4 regions of the Paenibacillus sp. F024 genome follow, and region 1 is predicted to be linked to each of the others. Evidence: riboswitches for the same ligand, from Rfam matches in the RefSeq annotation. Region 1 holds a riboswitch; each other region holds the start of a gene.

The links. Region 1 has a riboswitch for cyclic di-GMP ahead of ACZYR9_RS27065 (methyl-accepting chemotaxis protein). Riboswitches for the same ligand answer to the same signal wherever they lie in the genome.
Region 2: linked by a shared signal. The riboswitch ahead of ACZYR9_RS23310 (methyl-accepting chemotaxis protein) and the one ahead of ACZYR9_RS27065 (methyl-accepting chemotaxis protein) in region 1 are both predicted to bind cyclic di-GMP.
Region 3: linked by a shared signal. The riboswitch ahead of ACZYR9_RS17250 (S-layer homology domain-containing protein) and the one ahead of ACZYR9_RS27065 (methyl-accepting chemotaxis protein) in region 1 are both predicted to bind cyclic di-GMP.
Region 4: linked by a shared signal. The riboswitch ahead of ACZYR9_RS22370 (S-layer homology domain-containing protein) and the one ahead of ACZYR9_RS27065 (methyl-accepting chemotaxis protein) in region 1 are both predicted to bind cyclic di-GMP.

The regions. Positions count from the first base shown of each region.
Region 1 covers NZ_JBVASZ010000072.1:2,079-5,540, reverse strand. The annotation lists gene ACZYR9_RS27070 (MASE4 domain-containing protein) at 1-1,260, shown strand, start outside; cyclic di-GMP riboswitch class I at 1,645-1,727, shown strand; purine riboswitch at 1,781-1,885, shown strand; gene ACZYR9_RS27065 (methyl-accepting chemotaxis protein) at 2,098-3,462, shown strand, end outside.
Region 2 covers NZ_JBVASZ010000035.1:23,904-27,365, forward strand. The annotation lists gene ACZYR9_RS23295 (EAL domain-containing protein) at 1-417, shown strand, start outside; gene ACZYR9_RS23300 (hypothetical protein) at 458-958, opposite strand; gene ACZYR9_RS23305 (hypothetical protein) at 1,117-1,251, shown strand; cyclic di-GMP riboswitch class I at 1,490-1,576, shown strand; gene ACZYR9_RS23310 (methyl-accepting chemotaxis protein) at 1,662-3,377, shown strand.
Region 3 covers NZ_JBVASZ010000016.1:96,827-100,288, forward strand. The annotation lists gene ACZYR9_RS17240 (solute symporter family protein) at 1-129, shown strand, start outside; gene ACZYR9_RS17245 (preprotein translocase subunit SecA) at 349-1,602, shown strand; cyclic di-GMP riboswitch class I at 1,880-1,963, shown strand; gene ACZYR9_RS17250 (S-layer homology domain-containing protein) at 2,052-3,462, shown strand, end outside.
Region 4 covers NZ_JBVASZ010000031.1:21,080-24,541, forward strand. The annotation lists gene ACZYR9_RS22370 (S-layer homology domain-containing protein) at 1-1,262, opposite strand, end outside; cyclic di-GMP riboswitch class I at 1,312-1,407, opposite strand; gene ACZYR9_RS22375 (ABC transporter permease) at 1,650-2,435, opposite strand; gene ACZYR9_RS22380 (ABC transporter permease) at 2,443-3,237, opposite strand; gene ACZYR9_RS22385 (ABC transporter ATP-binding protein) at 3,230-3,462, opposite strand, start outside.

The DNA.
Region 1 (3,462 bases):
AATGTTGCGGTCTTCGCATTTCTGGTCGACGTGACGTTGACTCTGTTTGCCGGAGCCAGGTACAGCTCAGGATGGTATGTGGCGCGGCTGACAAGCTTCTTTTCGGCGGGGATTGTATTGGGCACCATGCTGTATGAGCTAAGAAGCCTTTATTCTTTAGCGGCTGCAACCAATGAGCAGCGAATGAAGCAGGCATCGGAACTGATCGATTTAAACCTGCAGCTGACACAGGAAAAAACGCATATCCAACACATCATGGAAACCGTTCAGGAAGGCAAAATGCTGTATGATGCTTCTGCAGGAATCATATTTGCGAATACGCGCATGAACGAGCTTCTTAAGACGAACAGACCCCTGATTGAGGCCAAGATCATCGAATGGCTGCAGCGTCCGGATAAGGAGTTTAAGGAGCGGCTGCTTCTGGAATCGGGACAAAAGATGAGGCACTTTGAAGTGTACGTGCTCGCAACACATGAGTCTGGGTCAAGCTCCTATAAAAGAGTGTACATTTTTGTTTTCCGCGATCGGACGGAGGAAGAGAAAATTGAGCAGATCAAAAATGAATTTGTCAGTGTGGTATCCCATGAGCTGCGGACTCCGCTCACAAGCATATTGGGGTTTGTTGAACTGATGCTGAGCCGGGAGCTGCAGCCCGAACGTCAGAGAAAATATTTAACGACGGTACATAAGGAAACGACCCGTCTTTCTGTTCTGATTAACGATTTCCTGGATATTCAGCGGATAGAATCGGGCAAGCAGACATTTGAATTTGAACCGATGGATTTAAGGCTCTTCCTAAACGACATTGTACAGCGTTGGCAGGGGAACAGCGGCTTTCAAATCGAGCTGTCGGTTATCGAGGCTCCTGTTTGGATTCTCGGGGATCAAGACCGGCTTCACCAAGTATTTGATAATTTAATCAGCAACGCCATCAAATACTCCCCGGGGAGAGACAAAATCGATATCCAATTAAGTACAGTCCACGAGCAGGTATTTATAGAGGTGAGAGACTATGGCCTCGGTATACCGGAAGAATCGAAGGATAAGCTTTTTTCCAAGTTTTATAGGGTGGATAATAGCGATAGACGCAAAATCGGAGGCACGGGATTAGGGCTATCGATTGTAAAGGAAATCGTGGAAGCGCATAACGGGAAGCTCGTCTTTGAATCAGAACATGGCAAAGGCTCTGTCTTTACCGTAGTGCTCCCGGAAATCGAATTCGATCATGCAGTGGAGCAGCGCAATGGCGGGTCAGGTTAGAACGTTCGAACATAGGGGTAATGGCTTTTTGAGAGTCATTACCATTTTTTTGTATTTTAAAGGATGTTGTCCTCAAGAAAACGTTGTGGTCAGCGACTTGTCTACCTGTATAAAAATCTAGTAGGACTATCATAGATATAAAAAAATAAGGGTCAAGTCATTAGTCGATATTAATGCACCTAAAAACAGTACATTCACCGGAGTTGTGAATGCCATGGAATCCGGTTCATGGCAAATCATTGTTCCCGAAATAGCCATGAAATTTTTGTACATTTTTCAACAAGATACTATAGTTTATTGACATTTATTATGATAACGTGTAACTTTGGACATGGTATTTAGTGCCTATTTTTTGTTCTTCGTTTATGATTCTATTTTCATACAAGTTGATAAAGGCAAACTTATTGAAAGATAAGGGCGCAAAGCCACGGGTCTAAGGCGAAAGCTATGACAGCCGGGTTGCCAATGGGTAGAACTGGGCCCTTTGGGGTCCTTTTTTGTGTCCATTTTCATTACAAGCCATGAACCATTTAGAAAAACTCGTATAACTGCAGGAATCATCGGCCTGCATGGTCTCTACCCGGCCGCCGGAAATGGCTGGACTACGAGGGGATAACTTGCGCAGTTTGTTTAAATAGGACAAGCTTTCTTAACATTACGTATGTCTTCTGGTGTTTACTCGATGAATTGATTTCTCCTGAGCGGGAACGGATTATCGGGTTTTTTATTTTTAATAGAGGGACATCACTGGCGGAATCGGATTTCAGGGGGGGAAACGCGATAAGCGTCGAGCACAATGGATTAAAACAGTACTTATTGGAAAAGGGGTCACTTATTTTGAAGTGGTTTTATAATTTAAGAACGTCGGTGAAATTAATTTCAGCATTTGTGTTGATTGGAATCATTTTAATATTTGTCGGATGGTTTGGTTTAAATAACATGGGTAAATTGAATGACGAGATCACGACCACATACAATGATCGTCTAATACCGATCCATGATCTTTCGGCTTCACAAATTTTATATCAACGCATTAGAGTAAATATCCGGGATATGAACTTTGTTGCGAATACACCCGAGGCTAAAAAAAATTATGAACAAACGATCAATGAGCTAATAACACAAATTGACGCAAATATCGATAAGTACAGCAAAACCGGGTTGGACCCACAAGCGGAGGAAATATTTAAGAAATTTGATCCCGCATGGCAGGCCTACAATAACTTATTGGATCACGCGATACAATCCGCTCATGCCGGTGATGTTCAAGAATATTTAAGAACTGCTCCCGAGTTTAGAAAAGCCGGTGACCAAGCGGAAAATATATTGCAGGATTTAATTATCCATAATGTCAGGATAGCGGAAAGGGCCAATGTGGAAGCCAATGCTACCTACGCAAACTCCCGAACGATTACACTTGCGATTATCCTTGTCTCACTGCTTATAAGTATTGGCTTCGGTTATTTCATCTCTCAAATGATCGCGCGACCTTTGAACCGTGTGGTGGGTTTAGTTGAAAGAGTAGCGGGAGGCGATCTTAGAGAAACGTCGGATATCCATACGAAAGACGAGATAGGGCTGTTGGCGGAATCGATCAATAAAATGGTGTTGAGCTTAAGAACGACCGTCGGCGGGATCATGACTTCGGCGGAAAGCGTTGCAGCCGCATCCCAGCAAATATCGGCGACGACCGAGGAGATTGCCGGCGGGACCACGAGTCAGGCCAAAGATACTCAAACGATGAACGAATTATTCAAAGAATTGTCTAACGCCATTAACGCTGTGGCTCGGGCTGCGGAGCAGGCATCCGAATTGTCCAACAGCACGGTGGGAATTGCGCAGGAAGGCGGCCAAGTGGTTCGTACTTCAATTGAAGGGATGCAGCTGGTGAATCAGCAGATGTCGCGTCTCGAAGATGATTCGAATAAAATTGGGGAAATTATTGATGTCATTGACGACATTGCAGAGCAGACCAATCTTCTGGCTTTGAACGCGGCGATTGAGGCCGCACGCGCCGGAGACCAGGGTCGGGGGTTTGCCGTGGTTGCGGATGAAGTGCGCAAATTGGCTGAGCGCAGCAGCGAAGCGACCAAGCAAATTTCATCGATCATTAAAGGAATGCAGAACAATACCCGTCAAAGCGTGAAAGCGGTAGGAGAGGGCGTTATTTCGTCCCAAAAAACCGGTGAAGCTTTTGAGAGT
Region 2 (3,462 bases), on a different contig from region 1:
CTGGATCCTTCTTTTTTGGAGCTTGAGATCACGGAAAGCAGCGCGATGGATATTGACCACGCTGCGACACTCCTTCATGAACTGAAGAAACTCGGAGTGAAAATCAGTATTGATGATTGCAGAACGGGGTACAGCTCATTGAGCTATTTGAAAAAGCTGCCGATCCATAGGCTGAAGATCGATCGCTCCTTTGTCAGCGAATGTGTAACCAATCCGAACGATGCGGCGATTATAGCCTCCATTATGTCGATGACAAAACATTTGAACCTGCGCGTCAGCGCCGAAGGGGTGGAGACGGAAGAACAGCTGCACTTTTTGCGGAGCTATCAGTGCAATGAAGTTCAAGGCTATTTCTTCAGGCCTCCGGTCTCGGCCGAGAAGGCGTTCGGATTCATGAAGCCCCAGGGTGAAGCATAGAGATCTTACCGTCCTGCTGAACGGACGACGGTATGTCCTCTTAATGTATTTCATAATCGTCAATTTCATTGATTTTTATCAGATATACTTTCTTCTCGTCAACATGATAGACCGTCACGCTTTCGCTTGCCGCGTCTGTGCTAATAATTCGACAAGGCAAGCTGAGCTTAATGCCCTTGCCTTTGACGATAGATAGCCGGACCAGGGTATTGTTCTGCTGGAACGTCTTCATCTGCTCCCAAATCAGCCTGTGCGGGTCGTTTTCCGGGCGGTAAGGTTTATTTCCCTTGCCGTTTGGCATGTTCTCAGCCGGAGAAGTGTTTGTTTTGGCTGGTTCCTGCTTATTTTTGATTTTCGATTCGTTGAGAGCCAGCTCAATTTTTGTGCCCAATTCTATTCCCTGCTTAATTTGATAATCCTCAACCTGTGTCGTATTCAACAAATGCAGCAGCGTTTCCAAGGCACGCCCGTTGGTTTCATCCTCTATCATGATGTCGACGTTGAATAAAAACTTGCGCTTGGACGGATTGTCTCTCTCCATAGGCGACCCCTCTTTTTCGAAATACTTACTTTATACTATACCACTATTTTGTTATTTAAAGCAGTAGGTACCTAATGGATATACCGCTTTGGAATGGCACGCATGGGGCAGGACATACATATACTGACAGCATACGGTAGATAAGAGGAGTGCTTATCATGATGCGAATGGAACCGGTTGATCTGGGAGGCCGCACCGCTCTGGCGGTCGAGGTCAAGCTGCCCAAAACAACCCTGCTCGTTGTGACTACGGATAAAGGCTATATTATGTGCGGAGCAAATAAGTTAGCATAGCTTGGATTAGTCACGAGCTCATCGCCTAGGTTTCCGTGGGACAAGTATTCTCCATCTGTTATTATGTCCTGACTCCTTCTGATTTGTGATTAGAAAAACGTCAAAGTATTCCGTTATTGTGACCCGGATTGTGATCTTGGTTTGTTTAATGTTAAATAATGCATACAATGATTACCTGAATTGTATTTATTTTTTTTGCAACATCTGATATATTAGATATTAGGAAGGAAGTCCTACATCATGATAAAGGCAAATCCGTCGAAAGGCGGAGACGCAAAGCTACGGGTCTAACGCTTGAATAAGCTATGATCGCCGGGTTACCGAATATAGTTAACCGCTAGCAAGGTGGCTATTTCATTAGGAAATAGTCATTTTTTTAATAATGAAAATACAGAAAGAGGATGTTATTTATGAAACTTAAGGTTGGTAAAAGGCTGTCGATGAAATTTACTGTGGGCAAAAAGCTGATTGGCGGATTCCTGAGTGTATCCATGCTTCTTGGAATAATCAGCTTTATTTCGTATTACAACATCAAGAAGGTAGAACAATCGTTTTCTGATTTGGTTGATCGTAATGCAGCGATATTGGCAAATGCAAAGGATATTCAATTCCATGCTTCACAGCAAATCGCCGGTATGAGAGGGGTTTTATTGCATGAGCAAGGTTCGGAAGAGATCGTACAGACGGCTATTAACGAAATGAATGAAGAAATAAAGGCTACATACGAATTGGTTCAAAGCCCGTCACTTATGGAAGCGCTACAAAAGCTTCAAATATTTAATGCCGAATTCAAAACCAATTCAGATGCGGTCATTAATTTGAACAAAACCAATCCGGCTGAAGCGAATCGGCATTCCGTACAAGTCTTATTTCCTTTGGCGAGAGAAATGAGAGACATTTCCAACCAAATTGCTGCCGATCAGGCTAAAATGATGGAGGATGCGAGTCGTGCGAACATGAATTTGGTTGGTTCGGTGCTCACAACGGTCATTGTCTTGAGCAGTTTTACTTTCGTCTTGGCTATTGCCATCGGTTTAATCATTTCCCGAATGATTACGAGACCTATTCTCGCTATAGCTGACGGTGCTCAAAAAATTTCAAACGGCATCCTGACAGAAGGTGATCTTAGAGTGAAAAACCGTGATGAAATTGGCGATCTGGCGATTTCCTTCAATCAGATGAAAAAAAATCTTCGTCATTTGATTGGTGAAGTAGGAATGAATTCCGAGCAGGTAGCAGCTACTTCGCAAGAATTATCTGCGAGTGCTGAGCAAACGAGTAAAGCAACGGAACAAATTTCAATGGCCATTCAAGAAGTGGCCTTAGGGTCGGAAAAGCAAGTTCACAGCGCCACAACAGCCAATGAGGCGGCGGTTGAAATTTCTAGAGGGATGAACCAGGCAGCCATGTCTATTCAATCTGTAGCTGATTTAACGTTGACTGCCAGCGAGAAAGCGAATGCCGGTAATGAAGTGGTGTCCCAGGCCGTGGAGCAAATGAACAGTATGCAGCAGTCTGCCGGACGCACGGCGGAGGTTATTCATTCCCTTGGTGAAAAATCAAGGGAAATCGGTCAAATCGTACAGATGATTACGGAAATAGCAAATCAAACGAATCTACTGGCTTTAAATGCTGCAATAGAGGCCGCGCGGGCGGGGGAGCATGGACGAGGGTTCGCTGTGGTAGCTGATGAAGTAAGGAAATTAGCGGAACAATCCGGTGACGCGGCGGGCCAAATTCGAGGTCTGATCGGGGAGATTCAAAACGAAGCAGAGAAAGCTGTACTATCGATGAATGAAGGCGCATCCATCATCAAAGAGGGCATTCACATGGTTAATCTAAGCGGTGATTCTTTCAGGGACATTGTTCAGGCGATCGAACAGGTCGTAGCCGAATCTCAAGAGGTGTCTGCAATCATTGAACAAGTGAATTCGAGTTCGCAAAACATGACGCAAATGATGGAAGGTGTAGCTCATATTGCCGAGCAATCGGCAGGCAATACTCAAAGCGTAGCAGCTTCGGCAGAAGAACAAAATGCTTCGATGGAGGAAATATCAGCATCTGCGGAAGCTTTAACAAGAATGGCTCAAGATCTGCAGGATGTAATAAGTAAATTCAAAGTGTAATCCCGATAAACCCGTTGTCGTTCATGACAGCGGGTTCTTTTTTGTAATTCATCGTGCCGTCGATGGCTGGAATAGGACAAATCTT
Region 3 (3,462 bases), on a different contig from region 1:
TCCATTCCGCTCGGCTTTTTGGGAGCGTTCCTGGGAACCTTCCTTTCCGCGAAGCGGGATGATGTGAAGTATGACGAAATATTAGTCAAAGCGAACACGGGAATACAGGATTTGGCTCAGGCCAAATAAGGATTAGAATGCTTTGAGTCCGTATTTTTAAGCTTGATAAAACAGGGGGCCGCCTCCATCCGGACGGTGGCTCCCTGTTTTTTGTCCACGAAAGCTTTTTGGAGTACGCATCCAATCTGGAGGGCAACGGACGGTTAATGAATTTAGCTCTCGTATTTACTACCTATGAGAAAGAATTCAATTACTCCAACATTCCTCATTAAGAGAGGAGAGGAATGCATGCTGTCTAAGATTAAGGAATGGATAGCCCAAAGAGATGATCAAGAAATCAAGAAAATCCGGAAGACGATCCTGCCCCAAATCGACAAATACGTCCAACGGATTAAACATGATAGTGATTTGAATAAAGTAAGCATTGAACTGCGGAGAAGAATACGTCAAGGTGAGGATCGTCAGGATTCTCTTTTTCTGGCATTTGCTTTAGTGAAGGAAGCTGTAAGAAGAGTGTTTGGGATCACGATGTATGACGCTCAGTTGATTGGAGGCTGGTTATTATGCGAAGGGAAAATTCCCAAGATGATGATAGGAGAAGGAAAAACGATCGTTCATCTGCTCCCGGCCTATTGGTTTGGTTTACAGGATCATGGTGTACATATGTACACGGTGAATGAATATTTAGCGAAACGCGAACACGAGCAAATGGGTAAAGTATTTCAACTTCTTGGCTTATCCGTAGGGCTAAATCTTGCCGGGTTGAAGGCTCAAGCGAAGAAAGCGGCCTACCAACAGGATATTACCTACGGGACCTATACGGAGTTTGGGTTAGACTGCTTGCGCGATCAGAGGATACTGCATCCGGAACAGCGGATTCAAAGAGGGTTTGCCTATGCCGTCTTGGATGAAATGGACCGTATATTGATTGATGAAGCGCGAACCCCGCTCATGATCTCGGATCCAGTGAAAGCAGCGCCTAAACTGTACTCTGTTTGTGAGAAATTTGTACGGGGAATGCAGGAAGTAAGCGATTATGAAGTGGACCGCCAATCCAAACAAGTGATGTTTACCCCATCGAAAGCTAAGAAAATCGAAGCGGCTTTGAAGGACAATAGCCTGTATGAGCTCGACCATACGACAGTCTATCATTATTTATTGGTAAGCCTTCAAGCCAAGGTACTGATGCAGCGTGACGTAGATTATATTGTAGCGGACGACCGGATCCATTTCATAGATCCTCTTACGGGACGCATAATAGAAGGCCGGCAATTCAATGACGGCCTGAGGCAGGCGATTGAGGCAAAGGAACATATTCCCTTGAGCGAAGGGAATCAGGCCGCAATGACTGTCCAGAAGCTGCTTGGTTTATACAAGCAAATTATAGGCGTAATAGAAATGATGAAAACAAAGGCGGAGGAGCTGAGGGGTATGTATGATCTGGAAGTGGTTACGGTTCCGTCCCACCTGCCCGTCACCCGCCGCAGTGACACGGAACTGCAAGTGAGCCGATACTGGATAAATCAAGCGCGGCAAGGTTAATGCAGCGGTAACTTCATTCGCGTTAAAAATAGTATGCCAAAGCCGGGCCTGCGGGGACGGCTTTTTGCATACGGGCTAAGTCAGCGCGCTGCAGAAAAAATGTCGTTAGTTGTCAAATTACGGAATTCTGATATAATTAGCTAGAAGCTGCTTTTATAAGAAAACCTTTAACGAAGCCATTCATGGATGAGCGACCGTGATTCATAGGCAGGTTTTCTTGAGATAAAGAAAGTGTTCAGCTCCGCTGAAATTGTATACTTTCTTTATTGTTAATAAAACTTGATAAAGGCAAAATCATCGAAAGGTGATGACGCAAAGCTAAAGGGGCTAAGGTTTTAAACTATGCCAGCCAGTTGCCAAGAGAAGCTTAAAACACAGGCTTATCTTTGCGCTGGAAAAGATAAGCTTTTTTGTGTTTTTAAAGGTTTCTATTCAAAAGGAGGCGTATGATGAGAAAGTTTCGTTATGCAATGCATGTATTCATGACTTTATTGCTGGTATTCAGTTTGGCGGGGCCGGGGTTGGCTGCCCAATCCGAAGGGGCGGAATCCAATACGGGCCGCACCACGTTAGACCTTGATTTTAATGACTCGGAACAAGCGGCTTGGGCAACCGAATCGATTGGGAAGATGAAATCCAAAAATGTATTGTCCGGGTATGAAGACGGCAGCTTCCGTCCTAATCAGCCTGTCAGTCGAGTAGAAGCCGTGGTTACGGCTGTACGGCTCATGGGATTGGAGGAGCAGGCTAAAGCGAAGCCGGGCGACAGCAAGCTGCATTTTAAAGACGCATCGGTTATCGACAATAACTACAGCTGGGCCAAAGGGTACATCATCGTTGCTTTGGAACAGGGACTTTTTGATACTGCGGAAGACCAGCTTCAACCGAGTACGCCGGCCAGCCGAGTTTGGGTAGCAGGCCTGCTGGTAAAAGCTCTTGGGCTGCAAAAAGAGGCTCTCAGCCAAATGACGGCCGTGCCGGATTTCAAAGATGCCGGAGATGTTCCTGCCGGAGCGGTCGGATATGTAAACGTAGCCGTTCAGCAGGGTATTGTCAGCGGTTACCCGGATGAAACGTTCAAGCCCAATAATAACGTTACACGCGCGGAGATGGCTGCGCTGCTTGTAAGAACCAATGACAACTTGCTGGAGCAATCCGGAGCGATTACCGTCAAAGGAACCATCACGGCCTTGAATTTCGACCGTAATGTGACGGACAGCGTCTATTCCGGCACGTATGGGTCGATAACGGTTCAAACCTTTAATCAAGATTCGTTCACCTATAGCATTTCGCCGGACCTGGCCGTTGCGTACAACCAGCGTTTTATTCCGGCATCCCAGCTGCTTGTAGGTGATGTGGTGTCTCTGACTGTTGAGAATGACGTTGTGTTGGAGGCAAGCTTCATCAACAAAGAAAAGGTCGATGAAAAGACAGCTGGAATCAATGGGTTTAATGTGGAAATCGAGTTTAAGAACGGCAGTGAGATCGAATTAAAGTATAAGAATAAGGATGGCCAGATCCGTGCCGAGGTTGAAAAGAAAACCAAAGGTGAAAAAGGCAAGGAAAAGCAAAAGGGTGACGAAGCGGTTCAAACCGCAGATGATGTCCTTAAGCAGGCTGGGCTTACGCCTCAAATGACGAAGGAAGAGATCGTCAATCAAGTATTAGCAGCGTTGGAGACCGAGTCCAGCGAGGTAAAAGAGCTGGAAATCGAAATTAAGTTCGCTAACGGCAGTAAAGTTGAAGTAGAATGGGAACACGAAGAGGAGAAGTCTGAGAAAAAGTCCGACAAAGAAGAGAAGTCCCGTAAAGACAATAGAGAGAATAGAGAAAGAGACAATAGAGAGAATAGAGAAAGAG
Region 4 (3,462 bases), on a different contig from region 1:
GCCGGAACTTTAAAAGACTGCGGCACTGTCAGTTCAACCGGTCCCGCGATCAACTGCCCGGCAGCCGGCATTCCTTTGGCTTGCATGCCTGCCGCATCCTGCGGCATACCCAAGGTTATCCTCGTATCACGGTCAAGGGCGCCGGCCAGGACGCTCAGCTTCGCACTGCCATCGGTTGAAAGCACTTCGCCTCCATTGGGGCCGATTATGGCGCCAACTGGTTCAATGGAACCTGCAAAGGAACGGCTTTGTCCTGTATTTTGCCTGATGAACGTTCGCATGATTAACTTATTGTCCTTACCTGCAAGAAACTGATCGCCCCAAAAAGGGTACACCGTTTCTCCAGGCTGTCGTGCTACTGTGAATGTTTCGCCGGTTTTTAAGTTAACGCCAATCATCACAGCTTTCCCATCACGTTCCTCAATCCAAGCTCCCATCGTTTTGCCGATGGTCAAATAGGTATCGCTGAATTCCTTGGTCTCATAATCAGTTAAGCTCCTTGGACTGAAGGCCGCATTATCCAAACGGAGCATCGCCATCTTGGTCTTTAATTGTTTATTCATCTGTCTCCACAGCACGGTATTGCCGTTAAATACGAAGCGGTCCACATAATGATCTTTAGGCAGCTTCACAAGCGGGCGAATCTCACCGGTTGCAAGGGTCAACATATCCAACCCGCTGTCCGAATTTTTATACAAGACCTGGCCTTCAAAAACCACATGTTCCCGCCCCTTGCCAAGACTTGTTTCTTTTGCTGTGGACAGATCGTAATGCAGCATCTCCGACGTCTCATTGTTATGCCAAACGACATCATTACCATGAATAGCCGGATGTGACATCATACCCAACGAGAAATTAATTCGCTGCCGTTCTCCGGTAGTCAAATCGTATTTGAATACATTCCACCAATAACTGGCAGGATCAGGCAAGCCTAGCTTGTCGAGCCAAACAACCGTATTACCGTATATGACAGGATTGTCCTTCCGGGTAGGCGTGTTGGTGATCGTCTTTGTTTGCCCTGTAGACAGGTTAGCCATATGGATTTGTCTGTTGCCTTCCCCATCCGGCTCATACCAAACCATAGAATCACCGTTAATATAAACGAGTCCGCTGTTATCCGGCAGTCCTGCGAAAGCCGGCAGTCCCTCTGACTGACTATACTGCGCAGCCCATGCCGCAGGTGTTGCGACAGCCATGACGGCTGCAGCAGCCCAACCGATCAGCATGGCGTTTCTTGCAAACTGCAGTAATTTGCTTTTCACTCTGTCTTTCCCCCTTTACCTCAACAAACAAAAAAATACAGCACCCCAACCGAGCGGCCCGGCTATCATTCCACCGTTTAGTACCGATGGATTAGACCCGTGGCTTTGCGTCTCCGACTTTCGAACGGATTTGCCTTTTATCCAGCTTATTGGCAGCTGTATTTTTTTCTTCTAAATACTACTATAGGGGCTAAATAACTAAGAACCAAGAGTTTTTTTGTCATTTTGTGTAAAATTTCACAGAAAGTGAATAAAGGGTATCGCATCATACTTCTTTCCAAAGGTAGTCCTTAAAGATTTCCCATTGAATATTAAAAAAGCACGGAATCGCGCAGCCAGCGCGATTCCGTGCTTTTTTTCATGCTATGCTTTTCTTAAGATTATCCGTTACGATCCCGCTCCGCGGTACCTCTTTACTCCGTAATTCCATACCGTCAGCCCGAGGGTCAGGAAGACCGCTCCTACCAACGGCGTCAGCAATGCGAACGAACCCCAATTGGCCCGGTCCAAAAAGTACGCCGCAGGGTAAAAGCCTACAAACCCGAACGGAAGCACCCAGGTCAGCATAATATTGATCAGCCGGTTGTAGATGGTCATCGGATATCGGCCGTAGTTTTGCAAATTCCACAGCATCGGCGTAATGCCGGTCGGCGAATCCGAAAAAAACGACAGCGAAGTAAAGAAGATATAGATTCCCCCATAGATCATCATCGAACCGGCAACCAACAGAATAAATACGAACGGATCATACCACATCAGCCCGAGATCAAGCCGGCTCCAGGAATAGCCCATAATGATCATGCCGGTCAATGCGCTGAACAAGGACGACGGATCCATATTTTCCAGCATCAGCTGCACGAGATTGTGCGCCGGCCGCGTCAGAATCCGGTCCATCTCCCCTTTGACAATATACCGCTCGCTGAAGCCCCACAGATTGAAAAAGGTAATAAACAGGCCGTAAGGCACCATAAAATAACCGTAAATAAACAAAATTTGATGCTGGTTCCATTCACCGATCGCAGCCGTATGCTGGAATACGACCAGAATGAAGAAAAGATTCAAACCGTTAAACAGCAGGTCCGATACGACCTCCATCCAAAAATCGGAACGGTAGGTCAGCCTCGTTTTCATGTAGTTTTTCAAATAATTGATCAAAAGTCCCGCATAAAACATATGTTCCTCAACCTCCCTGCACGAACAGGCGCGACCGCGCGCTGCGCCAGAGTACAAAAAGCGGGATAATCAGCAGCAGGAACCACAGGAGCTGGGTGCCGAACACTCCGTACACCGCCGTTCCGGTTACCTTTCCTGTAAAGACGGAGCCAGGCAAATACGTAATGGCGGGAAAAGGAAGAAACTTCATCAGCCCTTCGGCCCACCCGGGGAAGAACGAAATCGGCACCACCAGGCCGGAGAATAAGTCGACGGCCACCCGTTTCATGCGCATCAAGCCTTCATTGTTTTCAAGAAAAAAAGCAAATAAGCCGGTAATAATATTAATTTGTGAATTGATCAAAAAGCTGAAGAACAGCATGACCATAAACACGAGCCAAACCTGCGGATCCGTCGGCAAACTGACGGGAAACAAAAAAGAAACGATCGCCATTCCCGGTACGGAAAACAACAGCAGACGAAATAAGCCTTCGCCGAGGCCCTGCATCATTTTGACAATAATATAGTTGTAAGGACGGATGAACTGAATGGCCACACTGCCGTCTTTGATTTCATTGGCGATTTCTCTGTCCAGGTTATTAAAATAAAACGCCCGCGCCATCCAGGAAACAGCCACATAAGTGGTCATCTGGGTGACGGTCATACCGCCGAGCAGCTCCTTCGATCCGTAAATCGCCTTCCATAGAAAGTAGTATGCGCCAATATTGAGTGCATAAATGATAATTCCGCTGTAATAATTGACCCGGTAAGCAAGCATCATCAGAAATCGGATGCGGATGATATCCAAATAAGCGCTAGACATGCAGGGTCACTTCCCGTTCATCAGGCTCTTCCTGAACCCGCCGTTTGACGTCGCTTGAACCGGTTTTGTAGATTTCCCGTACGATATCGTCGGTGTTCGTTTCGACAATCTTGATATCTTCAATGCTCATCGCGCCCACGACGCGGGCCAATACATCCGAGACGCTGCTCCGCTGCTGCGGAATCCATACTTTGGCCGTCAGCTCGTTATCCAGCGACCAATCTA